4 regions of the Thioalkalivibrio sp. ALE17 genome follow, and region 1 is predicted to be linked to each of the others. Evidence: predicted binding sites of a transcription regulator. Region 1 holds the regulator's gene; each other region holds the start of a gene.
What was found. Region 1 encodes sigma-54, which starts transcription at its own class of promoters, with help from an activator protein. Its sites were predicted from a motif close to TGGCANGNTNCNTGCTT; they were not measured.
Positions count from the first base shown of each region.

Region 1 (3,203 bases):
GGGGCATGGGGCATCTCCGAGAACGGGCAGGTGTCCTCGGCGAAGATCACCGCGGTGGTGCCGGTGCGGGCCATCTCCAGGATCAGGTCGTTGCGCTGGTCGTCGCTGAGGCCGGCGATGTAGCGGGCCTCGAAGTCCCCGATGACCTGGATGCGGTTGGGGCGGATCAGGTTGAGGTGGCCGGCCAGTGGCAGGTCATCCCCGTCCTCGCCGACCAGCTTGCGGTCGGGGGCGGCGTGCTCGCCATGCACGAAGCGCAGATCCAGGCGGTTGCCCATAGCCTGGATCAGGCTCTCCACGTTGATGTCGCGGGCAATCCCGCCTTCGCCCAGTGCCTCGTTCATGAGCAGGGCCGGCGGGGATCGGTGGCGTGGCAGGGTGCGGGGCGCACGGGATCAGCCCTCGCGGAAGCGGCGGACGAGTTCCTGTTCCAGGCTGGCGGCATCGCCGGCCCGGCGCAGGGCGGCAATGGTGTCCGGTTGCGAAAGCCCGCGCGCCAGCTGGGCCAGCAGGTCGAGGTGATCGCTGGTGGCGGCCTCCGGGACCAGCAGGGCGATCAGGATGTCGACCGGCTCGTGGTCCATGGCGTCAAAGTCGACGCCGCTCTCCAGGCGCAGGACGGCCACGCGCGGAGCCTCGAGATCGGCCAGGCGGCCATGGGGGATCGCAACCCCATGGCCCAGGCCGGTGGAGCCCAGCTTTTCGCGCGCGGACAGGGCCTCGAAGATCGCGGTGCTGCCCGGTCCGCCGGCATCACCGCCGCCGGCGAGGAGTTCCGACAGGGCCTCCAGGGCCCGCTTCTGACTGGAGCATTCCGGCTCCAGGCGGATGCGCTCGGCGGTGATCAGCTCGGCAATGGACATGGGTCAGGAGGCCTGCTCGCGGTTGCGCTGGGCGCCCTCGGCCCGGTGATGATCCTTGACCTTTTCCTTGTGCTTGATCAGCTGGCGGTCGACCTTGTCGATCAGCGCGTCGATGGCGGCGTACATGTCCTCGTGGGAGGCCTCGGCGTGGATGTGATTGCCGCTGACCTGGAGATTCGCCTCGGCCTTGTTGAACTGGTTCTGGGTCTTCTCGTGGGTCAGCACGACGTGCACGTCGATGACCTTGTCGAAGTGGCGCTCCAGCTTCGCGAACTTCTCGTTGACGTAGTCGCGCAGGGCGTCGGTGAGGTCCACATGGTGGCCGGTCAGGTTGATCTGCATGGTCGGGACTCCTTGGTTACTTGTGGCCGGTGGGCATGGAGGCCATCTGCCGGCGTTCGCTGGATGAAGGGATGTGCATCGCCTCGCGGTACTTGGCTACGGTGCGACGCGCCACATTGATGCCCCGGTCCGCCAGGATCTGGGCGAGCCGGGCATCGCTGAGCGGCTTGTTCGCGGGTTCGTCGTCGATCAATTCGCGAATCATGGCACGGATGGCGGTGGCGGAACACTCGCCACCGTCGTTGGTGCCGACGTGGCTGGAAAAGAAATACTTGAACTCGAAGACCCCGCGCGGGGTGTGCATGTATTTCTGGGTTGTGACCCGGGAGATGGTCGATTCGTGCATCTCCAGGATCTCGGCGATATCGCGCAGGATCAATGGCTGCATCGCGACCTCGCCGTGTTCCAGGAAGCCCTGCTGGCGATGGACGATCGCCTCGGCGACGCGCAGCAGGGTGTCGTTGCGGCTGTGCAGGCTCTTCAGGAACCAGCGCGCCTCCTGCAGCTGGTCGCGCATGAAGGCGCTGTCGCGGGCATCCGATACCTGGCGCACCATGCCGGCGTAGAGGTCGTTGATACGGATGCGTGGCGCGATCTCCGGGTTCAGCTCCACGCGCCAGCCCTCCGGGGTGTGGCGCACGTAGACATCGGGCACCACGTATTCGGAGGTGGCGGCACTGATCTGCGCGCCCGGCCGCGGGTTCAGGGTGCGGATCAGGTCCAGGGCGCGCGCCAGTTCGTCCGGGTCGCGCACACCCGACTGGCGTTGCAGGGCTTTGTAATCCCGCTTGCCCAGGCTGTCCATGCCGTGTTCCAGGATCGCCCGGGCGGCCTCGCGGGCGGGGGCGTCCGGGGCCAGTTCGCGCAGCTGGATCTCCAGGCATTCGCGCAGGTCGCGCGCGCCCACGCCCAGCGGGTCGCATTGCTGGATCCAGTGCAGGACCGCCTCGACCTCGTCCACGCCGACGGGTTCGTCCTCGCCGCGGCTGATGGTCTCGGCCAGGGTCTCGAGGTCGCCTTCGAGATAGCCATCGGGGCTGATCGCGTCGATCAGGGCCGCGCCGATGCGCTGGTCGCGCGGGGTCAGGTGGCTCAGGTGCAGCTGCCACAGCAGGTGGTCCTGCAGGCCCTCGCCGTCATCGTCACTGGTGTTCTCCAGTGGGTCGCGGTCATCCACGCCCTTGGGGGCGGGCGGCGGTTCGTAGATGTCGTCCCAGCGGCTGTCGGTGGTGAGCTCCTCGGGAATCACGTCATCGCTGGTGGTAGTGGCCTCCATGCGGTCGCCTTCCACCACCTCGCCCTCCGCGTCCAGGCGCTCGGTCGCGGCCATCTCGTCCTCGTCCTCCACCTGCTCCAGCATCGGGTTGCTCTCCAGCGCCTGCTGGATCTCCACCTGTAGTTCGAGCGTGGACAGCTGCAACAGGCGAATGGCCTGCTGCAGTTGCGGGGTCATGGTGAGCGTCTGACCCAGCTGAAGATTCAGGCCGGGTTTCAGCATTGGCTATGCGGGGCGCGGGTGACCATAAGAGCGATCTTAAATCGTGCCTCGTGGTTTGTGCACCGGCGCGGGTTGTGCGCGTGCCGGCATCACAGGCGGAAATTCTCGCCGAGATAGACCTGGCGCACCTGGGGGTCGGCCAGTAGCTCGTCGGGTGTCCCGGCGGCCAGCAGGCGCCCCTCGCTCAGAATATAGGCCCTGTGGCAGATCCCGAGGGTCTCGCGCACGTTGTGATCGGAGATCAGAACCCCGATGCCGCGCGCTGCAAGGTGGCGAATTACATCCTGGATATCGCCCACCGAGATCGGGTCCACCCCGGCAAAGGGCTCGTCCAGGCAGATGAATTGCGGGTCACCGGCCAGGGCCCGCGCAATCTCGGCGCGCCGACGTTCGCCGCCGGACAGCGCGATCCCGGGGCTGTGGCGCACGGTCTCGAGCTGAAACTCCTCGATCAGCGCGTCGCCGATACGCCGGCGTTCGTGGCGGTCCAGTCCGGGACG
Region 1 covers NZ_AUDT01000003.1:91,534-94,736, forward strand. The annotation lists gene hprK (HPr(Ser) kinase/phosphatase) at 1-344, opposite strand, end outside; gene H609_RS0103640 (PTS sugar transporter subunit IIA) at 396-863, opposite strand; gene hpf (ribosome hibernation-promoting factor, HPF/YfiA family) at 867-1,205, opposite strand; gene H609_RS0103650 (RNA polymerase factor sigma-54) at 1,222-2,703, opposite strand; gene lptB (LPS export ABC transporter ATP-binding protein) at 2,793-3,203, opposite strand, start outside.

Region 2 (3,203 bases), on a different contig from region 1:
CGCGTTGGCAGGGTTCTTGAATGGACCCTGAGTATCGATTGAGGCAAGGGCCCGGGGATGACCCCGGCAGACCGAGGATCCGGCAATGATCGCAACACAGAATACGGGCCAGGGCATGCTGCCGCTGCTGCAACTGCTGGGTGGCAGCTCGATGCAGGGCCTGGACGACCTGAAAGGCCTGCAAGGCCGCCTCAAGGGCCAGGACGGCGAGGACTTCCTGGCCATCCTGGAGCCCCAGATGGAGTCGCTGCTGGCCAGCCTGGGCGTTCCCGGCGAGGAACTGGAAGGCCTGGACCTGGAGGCGATGCTGGCGCGACTCCAGGACTTGCTGGACGGGCAGCCCCTGGCCGCGGATCCCGAAGGGGGTGGCAATGCCTTGCCGGTCGCCGCGCTGATGGCTGCGACCCAGGAACCGGGACGAGCCGAGGTGCCCCGCGCCGAAGGTACCCCCGCCCGGGGAGGAGGCGAGGAGCGGGCCCTGCCGGTGAAGCCGCTGCCGGCCGCGGTCATGCGGCTGTTCGTCGAAGCGGCCCAGGCCAACGCCGGACGCGATGGCGCGGTTGCCCTGAAGCCCGACGTGATGGGTGCGCAGGGAGGCATGGCCCGCGACAACGTCCTGGAGATCCTCGCCCAGTGGATGGGGCAGGGGGGTGACGAGGCGCGCCGCGGCCGTTCCGACCCCCTGAGCGGGGTGCTGCCGGCCCAGGGGCTCGGGCAGGCCGAAGGGACGGACGGGGCGCGGGCGCTGCCGCGCCTCGATCTGACACGACTCCTGCAGCAGCCCAACGGGGCCCGGGAGCTGGCCGACCAGGTTCGCATGCTGGCCCAGGCGCAGGGCGGGCGTACCGAACTCAAGCTGCACCCGCCGCAACTGGGCAGCCTGGATGTGCGTGTGCTGGTCGAGGGTGATCGCACCAGTATCCAGTTCATCAGTGCCAATCCGGTGACCCGCGAGGTGCTGGAGGCGGCCATGCCGCGCCTGCGTGACAGCCTGGCCGAGAGCGGCCTGATGCTGGACGATGCGACCGTGTCCGACCACGCGGCCGAGGAGCAGGCGGAGCAGGAGGCCGGCGAGACGGCGCTCGCGGCGGATGACGAGGCCGCCGAGGCCGAGGACCGCGAGGCCGCCGATGGCAGCACGCTCTCCATGCTGAACCGGCGCCTGGACCTGTTTGCCTGATCCCTCCGGCCCGGTGGCAGCCGCGGCCTGTGGCCGTGGCTGCCGGCTCGTTCCTGCGCTGATGCCGGGTTCTCCCTGTTCCCGTGTGCCGCCAAGATTCCGTCTTTCACGGCGGCCGGGCGGCCGATTCTTGACGTTCTTCATGTTTTCCGCGCCCGCGTTTGCCCCGGAAAACCGCCAGTGACCACCCGTAACTGACGGATTAAAAACACTAAAACGACTTCTGGCATCAGCCTTGCTAAGGTTTGTACCGAGAACGAATCCTCGGTTTACCGGACAGCGGGTGCGATATGGCAGAGAAGGAAGTCAATCTGGACGACGACGAAGGCGGCGCCCCGAAGAAGGGCGGGAAGGGCAAGCTGATCGTCCTGATCCTGGTCGTCCTGTTTCTCGTAGCCGGCGGTGCGGCCGCCGCCTGGTTCTTCCTGATGGCGGACGGTGACGATACCGAGCAGGTCGAAGCCGGCCCGCCCGAGCGGCTGTACACCAGCCTCGAGCCGATGACGGTGAACATCGAGGCCCCGGGGCGCATCCGCTACCTGCGCGCGGAACTGTCGCTGGTGACCCATGACCCGGCGGTCGCCGAGGCCTTCGAACGGCACCTGCCGGCAATCCGAAACGACCTCCTGGGCATCCTGGCGGAACAGCGCTACGAGGATCTCAATACCCGCGCGGGCAAGGAGGCCCTGGCGGAAGAGCTGAAAGAGACGATCGCCGGGATCCTGCGTTCCCGCGATGCCCCGGACGCGGTCGAGGCCGTGCTGTTCAACGAACTGGTGATGCAGTAGGAGCCCCGTCATGGCACAGACGGATATCCTCAGCCAGGACGAGATCGATGCCCTCCTGCACGGCGTGGACGAGGGCGACGTCGAGACCGAAGACCCGTATCCGAGTGATGGCCAGGCACGCGAATTCAACTTCGCCACCCAGGACCGGATCGTGCGTGGGCGCATGCCCACGCTGGAGATGATCAACGAGCGCTTCGCGCGTCACCTGCGGGTCCGTCTGTTCAACGTGCTGCGTCGCTCCGCCGAGATCTCGGTGGTCGGCACCCGCATCACCAAGTTCTCCGAGTACATGCATTCGCTGTTCGTGCCCACCAGCCTGAACCTGGTGCGCGCGCATCCGTTGCACGGTACCGGGCTGTTTGTGTTCGACCCGAAGCTGGTGTTCATCCTGGTGGACAACTTCTTCGGCGGCGACGGGCGCTACTACACCCGCATCGAGGGGCGTGACTTCACCCCGATGGAGATGAAGGTGGTGCACGGCGTGCTGGAAGGCGCGTTCGAGGACATGCAGAAGGCCTGGCAGCCGGTCATGGAGCTGGAGTTCGAGTTCCTGAACTCCGAGGTCAACCCGCAGTTCGCGAATATCGTCTCGCCGACCGAGATCGTGGTGATCAGCGAGTTCCACATCGAGCTCGACGGGGGCGGCGGCAACCTGCACGTGACCCTGCCGTACTCGATGATCGAGCCGATCCGCGAGCAGCTGGATACCGGTATCCAGTCGGACCGCTCCGACGTGGACCAGCGCTGGATGCACGCACTCCAGGAGGAGATCCAGACCGCCGAGGTCGAGATCAGCTCCATCCTGGCCGAGACCGAGGTGACCGTGCGCGAGCTGCTGGATATCCAGCCGGGCGACATCATCCCGGTTGATCTCCCCGAAAAGATTTCCCTGCAGGTCGAAGACATCCCGATGTTCCGCGGGAAGTTCGGCGTATCCAATGGGCTGAATGCGATCCAGATTTCGGAACGGATCATCAAACGATAGAGGGCCGCAGCATGGCAGACACCGACGATCCCAAACAGGACACCCCCGGCCCCGACGCGGAGGCCGCCGCCGAGAATCCGGAGACGGAGGGCGGTTCCGATGACCAGGCCCTGGCCGACGAGTGGGCGGCCGCCCTGGCGGAGCAGAAGGACGAGGATGGCGAGGCAGCCGCCGACCCCGACGCGCTGCTGAACGAGGCACAGGGCGGGGCGTCCGAGGACCCGGCGCAGGAAGCGCCGAAGGCCGAGAA
Region 2 covers NZ_AUDT01000004.1:155,281-158,483, forward strand. The annotation lists gene fliJ (flagellar export protein FliJ) at 1-20, shown strand, start outside; gene H609_RS0105455 (flagellar hook-length control protein FliK) at 86-1,180, shown strand; gene fliL (flagellar basal body-associated protein FliL) at 1,471-1,968, shown strand; gene fliM (flagellar motor switch protein FliM) at 1,979-2,953, shown strand; gene fliN (flagellar motor switch protein FliN) at 2,965-3,203, shown strand, end outside.
Region 2: fliL (flagellar basal body-associated protein FliL) is a predicted target of sigma-54. The motif match lies at 1,405-1,421, and genes of this name have one in related genera.

Region 3 (3,203 bases), on a different contig from region 1:
GGCCATGCTGCAGATGTTCGACCTGATCCGGCGGATCGCGGCCGCCGACGGCAGCGTCCTGATTACCGGCGAGTCCGGGACCGGGAAGGAGCTGGTGGCGCGGGCGCTGCACGCGGAAAGTGACCGGGCGCAAGGGCCGTTCGTCGCGCTCAACTGCGCCGGCATCCCCGAGGCCCTGCTGGAGTCGGAGCTGCTGGGGCATGTAGCGGGTGCCTTCAGTGGGGCCAAGGGTGCCCGTCGAGGACTGTTCACCGAGGCACATGGGGGAACCCTGTTCCTGGACGAGATCGCCGAGATGCCGGTGGCGATGCAAAGCAAGCTGCTGCGCCTGCTGCAGGACGGACGGGTGCGCCCGGTGGGCGCCAACGAGGAGATCGAGACGGATGTGCGTATCGTCGCGGCCACCCACCAGGACCTGCAGGCGCACATGGCCGACGGCCGTTTCCGCGAGGATCTCTACTATCGTCTGGAGACCTTCCGGATCGAGATCCCGCCGCTGCGAGAACGCGGTGACGATATCGAGTACCTGGCCCTGCAGTTCCTGCGCCAGCAGGCCCTGGCCCGAGGCCTGCCCGAGCGGCGTCTGAGCCCGGAGGCCTTGCGCGCGTTGGTGCGCTACCCCTTCCCCGGGAACGTACGCGAACTGGCCAGCCTCATCGAGCGCGCCGCCACCCTGGCCACGGGCGAGGTGATCGAGACCCGGGACCTGCCGGAACGCGTGTTCGCGATCGGCGGCGAAGATGCGGGTGTGGCCGCCGGTGGTGCCGGCGCAGAGGTGTTACCCGTAGCGGGAGTCGGCGACGACACCCAATGGCCGACGCTGGAAGAGCGCGAGCGCGACTACATTCAGCGGGTCCTGGAGCACGTGGACGGCAACAAGCAGCGGGCCGCGCGTATCCTCGGCATCGGACGCAAGACGCTCTACCGCAAGCTCGGTGAATCCGACCCGTCGTGACATCCTGACCCGGGTCGAGCTGACCCATGTGTCATTATGACCCATTCACAATCCCGCCGTCGGCGGACGCCCTGTCAGCTGATTCAGTCCTAACCATCTGATTCCTATAGAATGTCTCCCCGGTTGCCATTGTTGGCACGATGCCTGCTCCTTCTCAGTCAGCAATCGGAGAAGCGCAGCCCGCACGGGCTCATTCCTCCTCACACGGTTGCGGCGCGGCTGGACCGGGGGCGCCTCGAGCGGGTCCCGGTCGGCCGCGAGATCCGATCGAACCAAAGGAAAAGGAGCAACATGATGAATATGCGCAAGACGATCCTCGCGATGGCCCTGACTTCCCTGTTTGCCGTCGGTGGCGCGGCCTCCGCGCAGTATGGTGGTGCCGAAGGCGGCGCCGGCGGTGGCGACATGGGCGGCGCCCAGGGTGGCCAGCCCCCGGCCCAGGAAGGCGGTGCCGGCGCCGGCGGCGGTGCCCAGGGCGGCCAGCCGCCGCAGGGTGGCGCCCAGGGTGGCGCGGCCCAGGGCGGAGCCCCGATGCAGGAAGCCCCCGAGGTGGACCTGAGCGAAGAGGACATTGACACCTTCGTGACCGCCTTCGTCGCGGTGCAGGAAGTGCGCGAGGACTTCGCTGACCGCCTGCAGAACGCCGAGGACGAGACCGAGGCGCAGTCCATGCAGCAGGAAGCTCAGGACGAAATGGTCAGCGCCGTGGAAGACACGGGCATGAGCGTCGAGGAATACAACGAAGTCGCCATGGCCCTGCAGAACGACCCCGAGCTGATGCAGGAAGTGCAGGAGCGCGCCGAAGCTCAGCTGTAAACGGGTTGTGTGCCGCCCCGGGCCTTGCGCCCGGGGCCTGCAAGGGGGGCCGCCCTTCGGGGCGGCCCCTTTATTATGTGCGGAGGGCGCTCGCGCAGGCCCCGGCCCGCCACGTCGCCTCCGGTGGACGTCGAGCGCGGCCCGTCTCGCGAATTGTCCCTTTTGCTTGAATCGGGTGAAGGGAAGCGTTATTCTTGCGCGCTTTCTGAATCGCCCCGACCTCGGAGCATCGAACATCATGAGTACCATCAGCGCCAAGCCGGCCGAAGTCGAACGCGACTGGTTTCTCGTCGACGCCGACGGCAAGACCCTCGGCCGACTCGCCACGGAGATCGCACGCCGTCTGCGCGGGAAGCACAAGCCCGTGTACACGCCGCATGTCGATACCGGCGACTACATCGTCGTGATCAACGCGGAGAAGATTCGCGTCTCCGGCAACAAGGCCATGGACAAGAAGTACTTCCACCACACCGGTTATCCGGGTGGCATCAAGGAAGCCAACTTCACCCAGATGATCGAGCGTCATCCGGAGAAGGTGCTGGAGCTTGCCGTGAAGGGCATGCTGCCGCGCAACCCGCTTGGCCGGGCCATGTTCAAGAAGCTCAAGGTCTACGCCGGCACCGAACACCGGCATACGGCCCAGCAGCCGCAGCCGCTCGAAGTCTGAGCCGCCAGAATCAGCAAGGGAATCGATCCGAATGGCTACCAATCAGTATTACGGCACCGGCCGCCGCAAGACCGCCGCTGCGCGCGTCTTCCTGCGCCCGGGTACGGGCAACATCACGGTTAACCAGAAGCCGCTGGACGAGTTCTTCGGCCGCCAGACGTCGCGCATGGTCGTGCGCCAGCCGCTGGAGGCGACCGAGTCCACCGAAAACTTCGACGTGATCGCAACCGTCGAGGGCGGTGGTGGTAACGGCCAGGCCGGTGCGATCCGCCTGGGCATTGCCCGCGCCCTGGTGCAGTACAACGAAGAGCTGCGCTCGCCGCTGCGTCGTGGTGGTCATCTGACCCGCGATGCCCGCGAGGTGGAGCGGAAGAAGATCGGCCTGCGCAAGGCCCGTCGTGCAACCCAGTACTCGAAGCGTTAAAATTCGCCTCGAGTTTCTGCGGGACGCACGCGATCCGGTTTACTGGGGGATCGTCTAGCGGTAGGACTACGGACTCTGACTCCGTCAACCCAGGTTCGAATCCTGGTCCCCCAGCCATCCATGGAAGAAGGCCCCCTTGTGGGGCCTTTTTTCATGGATAGATGGAAGTTTCCAGGATGAGAACCTGCAAGGTTCGACGGCGAGGCGAAGCCGAGCCGAACAGCGCCGCTTGCGGCGCTGGCCCGCAGGGCGAGGCGCGTAGCGCCGAGTAATCCTGGTCCCCCAGCCATCCATAGAGAAGGGCCCCCTCGTGGGGCCCTTTTCTATGGATATTTGAGCGA
Region 3 covers NZ_KE384405.1:134,110-137,312, forward strand. The annotation lists gene H609_RS0112920 (sigma-54 dependent transcriptional regulator) at 1-955, shown strand, start outside; gene H609_RS0112925 (DUF4168 domain-containing protein) at 1,250-1,771, shown strand; gene rplM (50S ribosomal protein L13) at 2,010-2,438, shown strand; gene rpsI (30S ribosomal protein S9) at 2,470-2,862, shown strand; tRNA gene H609_RS0112940 (tRNA-Gln) at 2,906-2,979, shown strand; RNA gene H609_RS14105 (RtT sRNA) at 3,018-3,151, shown strand.
Region 3: H609_RS0112925 (DUF4168 domain-containing protein) is a predicted target of sigma-54. The motif match lies at 1,089-1,105, and genes of this name have one in related genera.

Region 4 (3,203 bases), on a different contig from region 1:
AAGGCGGCGTAGGCCAGCAACCCCGCGGCCAGCGCGACCGGCGCCACCGGCCAGGTCACCGCCGCCAGCACGGCCACCAAAGCCAGGAGACCGCCAAGGGCCTGCCGCAACCGCTGCAGAGAGCCCTCGACGGGGCCGGGAACGCTCGGTCCCGGGGCTGCATTGCGGGGCTCGTCTCGCGACGCGACGGCCGGTTGCGCGACACCCGCCACGCTCGCGCGTTCCAGCCACTGCAGCGAGGCCGCCATGAGCCCGGCCGCCAGCCCGGCCAGAACCAGGCTGGCCGGGTCCGGGCGGGCACCGTCCACGAACAGCTTGGCGGCCTCGACCGCCAGTGCCAGCACCGCCCCCGCGACGACGGCCAGCAGGTTCAACGCGGCCGGTTGCAATGGATGGCGCAACTGCCAGAGCCAGACCAGCATCCCCAGGGGCGCGTACATGGCCAGGTGCAGCGCGGTACTGCGCAGGGCGTGGATCTCGTCCACGTGGTAGTGGTAATAGAACGGCCACAGGTTCAGGTCGGCCCACTGCGCCCGCGCCGCCTCCCCGTCGGCGTGAAACGCACCGAAGCCGTGGTTGAGCGCGACCAGCAGCAAGGCGTAGGCAACGGTACCCGTCACAAGCAACGGCGTGGCGAGCTGCTGCAGCGTCCGGATCACGCCATGGGGATGCGCGGGCAGGCGCCGGAACAGGACGAGGCCGATCCCCATCCCCAGTGCCCGCAGCAGCACGGAACGTCCTTCGGCAATCCCCGACAGAGTCGCCAGATTCAACAGCTCCAGCAGGCCCGCCAGCAGCAGGGCCAGGGGAATCCCGGCCCCTAGCAGCGAAGCTCCGCGCCGCTGCAGCCAAAGCGCCAGGAGCAAGCCCACCGGTACACTGACCACCACCTCCAGCGTCAGCCAGCTGATACAGCGAACGCCGCCAGTGCAGGCGCCGGCCGCCACCCACCAGCCCCAGGCATCCGATGCCAACCGGGCCCGCAACTCGTCCGCGGCCAGTACAAAGTCAAAGGGGACGAAGCCAACCAGCACGTAGAGCGCGGCATAGACCACCAGGCCGGCGGTCAGGGTCTGCGCACCCGCGCCTTCCAGCACCTGCCTCCAGCGCACCAGCGGATCGCGCAGGGCCAGCCAGGCGAGCGAACCGGCCACGGCCCCGGAAAAGTTACCGGCAATATCGGCGCCCGCGGGGTGCCGATAGGGCAGCCAGACCTGCAGGAACTCCACGCTCGCCGTAACCGCCAGCCCCAGGGCCGCCACAAAGGTGAACACCGCAAAGGCCGTCAGCCGGTTGCGGCGGCCATGGGTCAGCCACGCGGTCCAGAAGAACCCCAGCGGCAAGAACATCAGGGCATTGGCCATAAACTGCTGGCGGCCGCTGGTGCCGGGGCCGGTCAGGCTCATGCCGCGGTAGATCTCCCAGGCGCGTTCCAGACTCATCGAGCCGAATTCGAACGGCAGCAGCGTCAGATAGATCGCCGCCCCCAGCGACAGCCAGGCCCACAGCGCACAGGTGCGCAGGGACAAGGGCTCGTCTGCATTCGCCATCGCGTTCATGCGGCGCTCGGGGATGGGACCGGGTCATCACTGTATACCCGGTGGAGTCCGCGGAGCAGTAGCGCACAGGAATCGCGACAAGCGTCACGAACCTTTACACCGACAAGGCCAAACCCTCTCGTATGCCCCGTTGAATCCCGACAAGTCAGTGACTTGCAGCGCAATGGCACGATTTCTGCTTCGGACGGGACCCAGGATGCCAACAAGGGAGTCGCAGCATGAAAGGACCACTCGCTATTGCACTGATCGCCGCGGGCGCGATGCTGGCTGGAACCTCGGCCCAGGCCGCGTTCATCACTTATTTCGGAGAGGACCTGAACAACTCGGCGACCGTTCCATTGTCTGAGACCCCCAACTCCGATGCGGCCGAAAGCGCCTTTCTCGGGTCGCTCAGTGGCGTCGGGACCGAGGACTTCGAAGGCTTTGCCACGGGGACCACTGCGCCACTGAATCTGACCTTCCCCGGCTTCGGTGGTGGCACGCTTGACGCAACCCTTACGGGGGACGGCCGCATCAAGACCGTCTCCGAGGGCAGCGCCTTCTTCGGTCGTTATTCCGTATCCGGCACCAACACCTGGCGGGCCGATGCGACGGGAGACGACGGATTCGGTGTGGACTTCGGACAGGACATCGCCGCCTTCGGGTTCTACGGGATCGACATCGGTGATTTCGGCGGGCAACTGCTGATCAATTTCAACTTGAGCTCGGGAGGCGTCCACCAGGAAACCGTCCCGCACACCGTGGGATCCGGCGGGTCTACGGACGGCTCGGTCTTCTACTTCGGCGCAATCGCCTCAAGTGAGGACTTCCTGTTCACTTCGCTCGACTTTGACCTGGTCGAAGGCCCGCAGACCGACATCTTCAGCTTCGACAACATGACCATCGGTGAACTCGAGCAAGTTGAGCGAGAGCCCGTTCCCGCGCCGGGAACGCTGGTGTTGTTTGCCAGCGGTTTGCTGGTAGCCGGATCGATGCTCTGGCGCCGCAAGCAGTCCGACAGCGGCAGCTGAAACATCCACCACAGAGATCTTCGACGGGCGCTGCGCCACCCGTCGAAGATCGTTTCGTCGCAAAACCGGGGCGACACCGAACGCGATGGATTCGATGCCTCCCTGCGAGTGCACCCCGAACCGCGGCTACAAGCGCAGGTCGGTCGTCTCCCTCGGGAAGACCGATTTCACGTCGAAGATCACCGACTCCGGGCGTGCCAGCGCCCGGATCGCCTCGATCCCCATCTTCAGGAACTCGCGGTGCGGCACCGCGACGACGATCGCATCGAACTGCCCCGGGTCCGGGGTCTCGGTCACCGGGGTGATGCCGTATTCGTGCTCGGCCTCGGCCGGGTCCACCCAGGGGTCGAAGACGGTTACCTCGGCGTTATAGCCGGCCAGGGTGGCGTGAATGTCGATCACGCGGGTGTTGCGCAGGTCGGGGCAGTTTTCCTTGAAGGTCAGCCCCATCACCAGGATGCGAGCGCCCACCGGGTTGATGCCCTTGCGCACCAGGGCCCGCACCGTGTTGTCCGAGATGTGGGCGCCCATCGAGTCGTTCACCCGCCGCCCGGCCAGGATCATCTCCGGGTGGTGCCCCACCGCCTGCGCCTTGTGCGTCAGGTAGTACGGGTCCACGCCGATGCAGTGGCCG
Region 4 covers NZ_AUDT01000002.1:197,982-201,184, forward strand. The annotation lists gene H609_RS0102595 (VanZ family protein) at 1-1,559, opposite strand, end outside; gene H609_RS0102600 (PEP-CTERM sorting domain-containing protein) at 1,778-2,569, shown strand; gene tviB (Vi polysaccharide biosynthesis UDP-N-acetylglucosamine C-6 dehydrogenase TviB) at 2,696-3,203, opposite strand, start outside.
Region 4: H609_RS0102600 (PEP-CTERM sorting domain-containing protein) is a predicted target of sigma-54. The motif match lies at 1,724-1,740, and genes of this name have one in related genera.